DNA from 4 places in the Salmonella sp. A1325 genome. Region 2 is predicted to be linked to each of the others. Evidence: predicted binding sites of a transcription regulator. Region 2 holds the regulator's gene; each other region holds the start of a gene.
What was found. The regulator LexA, encoded in region 2, represses DNA repair genes until DNA is damaged. The targets are predictions, from matches to a motif close to TNCTGTATGTACATACAGNA.
Positions count from the first base shown of each region.

Region 1: dinB (DNA polymerase IV) is a predicted target of LexA. The motif match lies at 747-766, and genes of this name have one in related genera.
Region 3: mutH (DNA mismatch repair endonuclease MutH) is a predicted target of LexA. The motif match lies at 807-826, and genes of this name have one in related genera.
Region 4: sbmC (DNA gyrase inhibitor SbmC) is a predicted target of LexA. The motif match lies at 945-964, and genes of this name have one in related genera.

Region 1 covers NZ_JAMLWO010000003.1:53,964-56,171, forward strand. Annotated here, with positions in the region: gene dpaA (peptidoglycan meso-diaminopimelic acid protein amidase) at 1-532, opposite strand, end outside; gene dinB (DNA polymerase IV) at 782-1,837, shown strand; gene NAZ64_RS07240 (RNA ligase RtcB family protein) at 2,056-2,208, shown strand, end outside.
Region 2 covers NZ_JAMLWO010000010.1:149,141-151,348, reverse strand. Annotated here, with positions in the region: gene NAZ64_RS18190 (diacylglycerol kinase) at 133-501, shown strand; gene lexA (transcriptional repressor LexA) at 610-1,218, shown strand; gene dinF (MATE family efflux transporter DinF) at 1,397-2,208, shown strand, end outside.
Region 3 covers NZ_JAMLWO010000002.1:297,196-299,403, forward strand. Annotated here, with positions in the region: gene rppH (RNA pyrophosphohydrolase) at 1-372, opposite strand, end outside; gene mutH (DNA mismatch repair endonuclease MutH) at 1,055-1,750, shown strand; gene NAZ64_RS05345 (TerC family protein) at 1,932-2,208, shown strand, end outside.
Region 4 covers NZ_JAMLWO010000005.1:164,469-166,676, reverse strand. Annotated here, with positions in the region: gene dacD (serine-type D-Ala-D-Ala carboxypeptidase DacD) at 1-835, shown strand, start outside; gene sbmC (DNA gyrase inhibitor SbmC) at 986-1,453, shown strand; gene NAZ64_RS12110 (FUSC family protein) at 1,572-2,208, shown strand, end outside.

The sequences.
Region 1 (2,208 bases), on a different contig from region 2:
TCCGGAACGGATAAATACTCACCTGCACGCTCGGCTGACCAAAGACCAGCGCGGCGGTGACAAACTGGAAAATCTCATCAATGCCGCTGTCGGTCATGGCATAGCAGCCGACGGAAACACAGGCGCCGTGAATCATCAGATATTTACCATCATAGCCATGTGCGCGATCGTAGGCATTGGGAAAACCAATGTTGATGGCCTTATAAAAACGGCTGTCTGGCTTGAGTTGATTACGCTGAACGCTGTAAAACCCTTCCGGACTTTTAAAATCGCCCTGACGGCGTTTCGGGCCTAACCCGCCGGAATAGTTGCAAATTTTGTAGCTATCAAGCAACTGGTATTGCTCACCCATTTTGACGTAGAGATCAAGGGTGCGCTCTTCTTTAAAAATCTGAATATAGACCGGTGAGCCCATTAACTGCTGCTTATACTCTTTACTGACCGGCGTGACGGGGCTGCTGCTGCTCAGCAAACCGGCAAATGAGACGCACGGCATCAGAAGCATCGCAAGAAAAAATGCGATTTTACGCATACTGCTTGTTCCTTGATAAAACGGTTACACACGCCAGAACGGCAAAAGAGTCCCCAAATCGGAGTAATCTGGATTTGGAGCGCTCACATTAGCACCACGGCAGTTTTTCGCAAGTCCCCGTGTGTACGTTTACAATTTTCCCGCCGCTTTCGTCGTCATACCTTCGAATATGTCGCATTTTTAACGCGAATGTCTCTTTGCGCGCAATAAAACATACTGTACACTTAAACAGTATTGTGGGGGCGAGCGATGCGCAAAATCATACATGTTGATATGGACTGTTTTTTTGCCGCGGTAGAGATGCGTGATAATCCGGCGTTACGCGATATTCCCATTGCCATTGGCGGGAGTCGTGAGCGAAGAGGCGTTATCAGTACCGCCAACTATCCTGCGCGCCAGTTTGGCGTACGTAGCGCGATGCCGACCGCCATGGCGCTAAAGCTGTGCCCCCATCTCACCTTACTGCCTGGCCGCTTTAACGCCTATAAAGAGGCTTCGCGGCATGTACGTGACATCTTTTCCCGCTACACTTCACTGATTGAACCGCTCTCGCTGGATGAAGCCTGGCTGGATGTGACTGACAGCCCGCACTGTTATGGCTCGGCGACTCTGATCGCCAGGGAGATTCGTCAGACTATTTTCAATGAACTGCAACTCACCGCCTCCGCCGGCGTTGCGCCAGTGAAATTTCTGGCGAAGATCGCCTCCGATCTCAATAAACCGAACGGACAATATGTTATTACGCCAGCCGATGTACCCGGCTTTCTTAAAACGTTGCCGTTAGCCAAAATTCCAGGCGTGGGGAAAGTTTCCGCCGCCAAACTGGAAAATATGGGGTTAAGAACCTGCGGGGATATTCAACAGTGCGATCTGGCGATGCTTCTCAAACGCTTTGGTAAATTTGGCCGGGTATTATGGGAGCGTAGTCAGGGTATTGACGAGCGTGATGTTAACAGCGAAAGGCTGCGTAAATCGGTAGGCGTTGAGCGTACTCTGGCGGAGGATATTCATGAATGGTCGAACTGCGAGGCCATTATTGAACATTTATATCCGGAACTGGAGCGTCGTCTGGCTATAGTGAAACCCGATTTATTGATTGCCCGCCAGGGCGTTAAATTAAAATTTAATGATTTTCAGCAAACCACTCAGGAACATGTCTGGCCGCAATTAAATAAAGAAGACTTAATTATCACCGCCCGTAAAACCTGGAACGAGCGTCGCGGCGAGCGCGGCGTACGGCTGGTGGGGCTACACGTAACGCTGCTCGACCCTCAGTTGGAACGACAGTTGGTGTTAGGGTTATAAGTCAGGCCATTAATATTTTATCACTATTACGATTGCGCCATCTAAATTTCAGTATTACTATACCCGCGTTTTCTCATTCTCAATAACTGCAAAGGAGGTTCATCATGACACTTTATTCTCTGAACGCACTTTGCAGACATTTCCAGGATTAATCTTCTCTTATTGCTCTGGATTAGTCTGCCATTTCCTGATTTTTTAATTCATATATGGAATGGTATATGGGCAATTATATTCGTCCTTTATCAGATGTGGTATTTTCTATCGCATCAGATAACCTGTGGATCGAAGATTCCGCGATCCAACAATTATATACGACGGCTAAGTTAACCGGTATGAGACGCGTTATCGGGATGCCAGATCTGCATCCGGGG
Region 2 (2,208 bases):
TGCAAGGATATCAGAAAGTTTAGCGAATTTCTGTTGTATCCCGTCATACTTCGCGCTGCGTTACGGCAGTCCGAATCGTGCAGGGCAACCGTATAATGTCATTGACGTTAATAATGTAAAAAGGTTCTTTTGATGGCCAATAATACCACTGGATTCACCAGAATTATCAAAGCGGCAGGATATTCCTGGAAAGGATTTCGCGCCGCATGGACTCACGAAGCGGCGTTTCGCCAGGAAAGTATCGCGGTATTGCTGGGCGTCATCATCGCCTGCTGGCTGGATGTGGATGCGATTACCCGTGTGTTATTGATAGGTTCCGTTTTACTTATCATGATTGTTGAAATCCTCAACAGCGCTATTGAAGCGGTCGTGGACCGCATCGGTTCTGAATACCATGAGCTTTCCGGCCGTGCGAAAGATATGGGATCGGCTGCGGTGCTACTGTCTATTTTCGTTGCCCTGATGACCTGGGGCATCCTGTTATGGTCACATTTTCGATAAAGGTTCCAAATTTTATAAATCTCTTGTTTTTTGCGCCGTTTGTGGTTCCAAAATCACCTTTAACTGTATATACTCACAGCATGACTGTATATACACCCAGGGGGCGGAATGAAAGCGTTAACGGCCAGGCAACAAGAGGTGTTTGATCTCATCCGGGATCACATCAGCCAGACAGGTATGCCACCGACGCGTGCGGAAATCGCGCAGCGTTTGGGGTTCCGTTCCCCAAACGCGGCGGAAGAACATCTTAAAGCGCTGGCGCGCAAAGGGGTGCTTGAAATCGTTTCCGGCGCATCGCGAGGTATCCGTCTGTTACAGGAAGAAGAGGACGGATTACCGCTTGTCGGGCGTGTCGCGGCGGGTGAACCGCTTCTGGCGCAGCAGCATATTGAAGGCCATTACCAGGTCGATCCTTCGCTGTTCAAACCCAGCGCCGATTTCCTGCTGCGCGTGAGCGGTATGTCGATGAAAGACATCGGTATTATGGATGGGGATTTGCTGGCGGTACATAAAACGCAGGACGTCCGTAATGGCCAGGTGGTTGTCGCTCGCATTGATGATGAAGTGACAGTAAAACGCCTGAAAAAGCAGGGCAATAAAGTGGAGCTGCTGCCGGAAAACAGCGAGTTTACACCGATAGTGGTGGATCTGCGCGAACAAAGCTTTACGATTGAAGGGCTGGCGGTAGGCGTCATTCGCAACGGGGAATGGTTGTAATCTCTTTTTAATCTCCTTGTAAGCCGTCATCCGGCAATCGTGCAGCCTGATGGCGCTGCGCTTATCAGGCCTACGGGAATGCAGTTCCTGAGATGATTAATTTGTAGGCCGGATAAGGCGTTACGTCGCCATCCGGCAATGCGCTCGTTTCGTTTAACTCCTTGTCAGGCTTTTCTCCATGCCGCTTTTTACCTCCTCTGATAAAGCTCTCTGGCGTCTCGCGCTGCCGATGATTTTTTCTAACATCACCGTCCCCTTACTGGGGCTGGTCGATACGGCGGTGATTGGTCATCTGGACAGCCCGGTTTTCCTGGGCGGCGTGGCGGTGGGCGCGACTGCCACCAGCTTTCTTTTCATGCTGCTGCTATTTCTACGTATGAGCACCACCGGACTAACGGCGCAGGCATTTGGCGCCAAAAATCCGCAGGCGTTAGCCCGGGCGCTCATTCAACCGTTATTGCTGGCGCTGGGCACTGGCGTGATGATTGTGCTATTTCGCACGCCGCTTATCGAGCTGGCTTTACATATTGTCGGCGGGAACGACGCTGTCCTGGTGCAGGCGAGACGCTTCCTTGAAATTCGTTGGCTAAGCGCTCCCGCGTCACTGGCGAATCTGGTGCTGCTCGGGTGGCTGTTAGGCGTTCAGTATGCGCGGGCGCCGGTTATCTTGTTGGTCGTGGGCAATATCCTCAACATCGCGCTCGACCTGTGGCTGGTGATGGGACTTCATATGAACGTGCAGGGCGCCGCCCTGGCGACGGTCATCGCAGAATATGCCACGTTACTGATCGGCCTCATGATGGTACGTAAAGTTCTCCATCTCCGCGGTGTGTCGCTGGATATGCTAAAACAGGCCTGGCGCGGCAACGTGCGCCGCCTTTTAGCGCTCAATCGCGATATCATGCTGCGCTCATTGCTCCTTCAGCTTTGTTTTGGCGCAATCACGGTGTCAGGCGCGCGGCTGGGCAGCGATATTATCGCGGTAAATGC
Region 3 (2,208 bases), on a different contig from region 2:
CCAGCCGTCAAACTCCGGCGTACTGCTGGTTTGCATATTGATTTCGGCGTCGGCGCTCATTAACTGCAAAAGAAACCACTTTTGTTTCTGGCCGATACATACCGGCTTTGTGTCCCAACGCACCAAACGTTTTGGTAACTTGTAACGCAACCAGTTGCGAGTAGAAGCAAGGATCCGCACATCTTTACGGCTTAACCCAACTTCTTCAAACAGTTCCCGGTACATCGCCTGTTCTGCCGACTCCCCTGGATTTATCCCGCCCTGCGGGAACTGCCAGGAGTGCTGACCAAATCGCCGGGCCCACATCACCTGCCCCTGACGATTACAAATTACGATACCTACATTTGGGCGGTAGCCATCGTCATCAATCACCGGACTACCTCAACATAAACCTTATATATGAACGATTGTTTCATACTCCAGTGAGGCGGTAAACCACTCTGTAATAGTGACACAGCCTAATAACAATTGAATAACTCACAGTAAATAGCCGAGTTATAAACAGATGATGACGCCCTTGCGCCATTTTATTCACCTTTTCTGTGGATATAGTTGTGAAGAAGTATGGAATTACCACGGGAAAACCCAGAACAGTCTGAATTCCTCATGCGGAAAACAGTAAAAATAGTGCCTTATATTCATTGTGTTATAGACAAATCCTACATGCCGCCTTCATAAAGCGTGACCAGTATCACATCTAAGATCCTTATGCTGATGAAAGATCAACCAGCGTCGGTTTTATCCACAGATTGTGCCAATAACTTACGCACTATTTGTCTGAATTTTCGATTTTTGTCGCACGTCAAGGCTGTAAATGGAAACAGTAGTGGTGGTTTTACACAGTTATCCCAACTTTCTGTGGATAACATAGTGTAAGATCCTGTTTATTGTCAGTGACCAGAATTGGAAAACCCGCTTCAGCGTTGCGCAACACGAAGAAACAACACAAAAAAGGCAATAAAAATCAGTCTATTGAATATAAGACACAGAAAAAGATAAACTCTGCCCATACGGTATAAAATCACTGCTCACTTTTTGACCTAAGGTAATTGTCATGTCCGCTCTTTGTCCGCTACTGACTCCGCCTGCTTCGGAAGCATTGCTGTTAGCCCAGGCGCGGCAGCTTTCCGGCTATACGTTAGGCGAGCTGGCGGCGATGGCCGGCATTACCACGCCTAAAGATTTGAAGCGAGACAAAGGCTGGATCGGCGTCTTGCTGGAGATCTGGCTCGGCGCCAGCGCCGGGAGCAAGCCGGAGCAGGATTTCGCCGCGTTAGGCGTAGAACTGAAAACCATCCCGGTGGATAGTCTGGGTCGTCCTCTGGAAACAACCTTTGTTTGCGTGGCGCCGTTAACCGGTAACAGCGGCGTGACCTGGGAGACAAGTCACGTACGGCATAAATTGAAGCGCGTGCTATGGGTACCGGTCGAAGGCGATCGCAGCATACCGTTAGCCGAACGCCGCGTAGGTTCGCCGCTACTCTGGAGTCCGAGTGAAGAAGAGGACAGGCAGCTACGCCTCGACTGGGAAGAGCTGATGGACATGATAGTGCTGGGCCAGGTGGAACGCATTACCGCCCGCCATGGCGAAGTCTTGCAACTGCGACCCAAAGCCGCCAATGCCAGGGCGCTCACCGAGGCTATCGGCGCGCGCGGGGAACCTATTTTGACGCTACCGCGTGGATTTTATCTGAAAAAAAATTTTACGCAGGCGCTGCTGGCTCGCCATTTTTTATTGCAGAATCCGTAACGTCCATTACACGCAAATGCGCCTCCGCTATGGCTACGCATCGGGCCGATGCCGGATAAACGTAAGCGTATTGTCGCCGCTATTTTACACCGTTCCTGGTTGCGCAAATTCAGCCTGGGCTTTCGCCCGTCACTCGACGGGCCTATAATTACCGCTTCTTTTTTTGGCAGGACTTTGTTCGATGTTATTTGCATGGATAACCGATCCTAATGCCTGGCTGGCGCTCGGTACGCTGACGCTGCTGGAGATTGTACTTGGGATCGACAACATTATTTTTCTTTCTCTGGTGGTAGCAAAACTTCCTACGGCGCAACGAAACCACGCACGGCGGCTTGGGTTGGCGGCGGCGATGGTTATGCGCCTGGCGCTGCTGGCGTCAATCGCCTGGGTCACTCGGCTGACTAATCCGCTGTTTGAGCTTTTCGGCGAAGCGATTTCCGCCCGCGATCTCATTCTGT
Region 4 (2,208 bases), on a different contig from region 2:
AGAAGGGGATCGCGTGTCGGTGCGTGATTTAAGCCGTGGCTTAATCGTGGATTCCGGTAACGATGCCTGTGTGGCGCTGGCGGATTATATCGCGGGCGGGCAGCCGCAGTTTGTGGCGATGATGAACAGCTATGTGAAAAAACTCAATTTGCAGGATACCCATTTTGAAACCGTCCACGGTCTGGATGCGCCGGGACAACATAGCTCCGCGTATGATCTGGCCGTACTCTCCCGGGCGATTATTCACGGCGAACCTGAATTTTATCACATGTACAGCGAGAAAAGCCTGACCTGGAACGGCATCACGCAGCAGAACCGCAACGGCTTGTTGTGGGATAAGACCATGCATATTGATGGGCTTAAAACCGGACACACATCGGGGGCGGGATATAATCTTATCGCATCGGCGGTGGACGGGCAGCGTCGACTTATCGCTGTTGTGATGGGAGCGAAAAGTTCGAAAGGCCGTGAAGAACAGGCTCGAAAACTGTTGCAGTGGGGCCTGCAAAACTTTGCGACGGTGCAGATTTTGCACAGCGGTAAAAAAGTGGGCAGCGAGCGAATCTGGTATGGAGACAAAGAAAAGATTGCGCTGGGTACGGAACAGGATTTCTGGATGGCGCTGCCTAAAGCGGAAATTCCGCATATCAAAGCAAAATATGTGCTGGATAGAAAAGAGCTGGAGGCGCCAATCGCCGCTCATCAACAGGTAGGTGAAATAGAGCTCTACGATCGGGATAAACTGATCGCTCAGTGGCCGCTGGTTACTCTGGAATCGGTGGGTAAAGGCGGTATGTTCTCTCGTCTGAGCGACTATTTTCAGCATAAAGCGTAAGCCGTTGTCACACATCGTTCACCGCCATCTGAGGTGTCAAAAGGGCGGGATTGCGAGGTTGCTCACAAAATGATCACGCAGTCCTTGTGACCGTAAAAGGCTGTAATTATACTGTACATTCATACAGTATAGTAAAGTGACGGAGGCAGCATGGATTACGAAATCAGGCAGGAACAAAAACGCAAGATAGCCGGTTTCCACATGGTCGGTCCATGGGAACACACCGTGAAGCAGGGTTTTGAACAACTGATGACATGGGTGGATCGACAGCGGATCGTGCCAGTTGAATGGATAGCCGTCTATTACGACAATCCAGATGTCGTACCTGCGGAAAAACTCCGCTGCGATACCGTGGTGTCCGTGGCAGAGAATTTCATCCTGCCGGACAATAGCGAAGGCGTAATCGTGACCGCCATTGAAGGCGGCGAATATGCCACTGCTGTCGCGCGAGTGGAAGACCGTGACTTTGCGAAGCCGTGGGAACGGTTTTTTGACGTCCTGGAGCAGGATAGCGCTTATCAGATAGCCTCTGCGCCCTGTTTTGAAACCTATCTGAATAACGGTATGGAAGATGGATACTGGGATATTGAAATGTATATTCCGGTACAGCGGAAGTGATCGACTGGTTTCCTGGCTGAAAAGAGCGGACGGATAATGTGTTCCGTCCGCCAGTGCGCTATTTTTGCTATAAAGCAGGTACAATGCATTTTTTGCTATTCCCGTAAGGAGCGCAAGCGTGCGTGCCGATAAGTCATTAAGCCCTTTTGAAATACGGTTGTACCGTCATTATCGCATCGTGCATGGCATACGTATCGCCCTGGCGTTCATTCTTACCTTTCTGCTGGTTCGTCTGTTTTCTATTCCCGAGGGCACATGGCCGCTAATCACGTTAGTGGTGATTATGGGGCCCATCTCATTCTGGGGAAATGTAGTGCCTCGTGCTTTTGAGCGCATAGGCGGTACGATTTTGGGCGCGGCGTTAGGGCTGGTGGCGCTACGCCTGGAGCTCTTTTCCTTACCGCTGATGCTGGTGTGGTGTGCGATAGCGATGTTTTTGTGCGGCTGGCTGGCATTAGGGAAAAAACCGTATCAGGCGCTACTGATAGGCATAACGCTCGCCGTTGTTGTCGGCGCTCCTGCTGGTGATATGAATACGGCATTATGGCGTGGCGGGGATGTGATTTTGGGGTCGCTACTGGCAATGTTGTTTACCGGCATCTGGCCCCAGCGCGCCTTTTTGCACTGGCGCATCCAACTGGCGCATTGCGTCACGGCGTATAATCGGGTGTATCAGGCAGCGCTGTCGCCGAATTTGCTGGAGCGCCCCCGGTTGGATAAACATTTGCAACGATTGCTGAACGATGTCGTCAAAA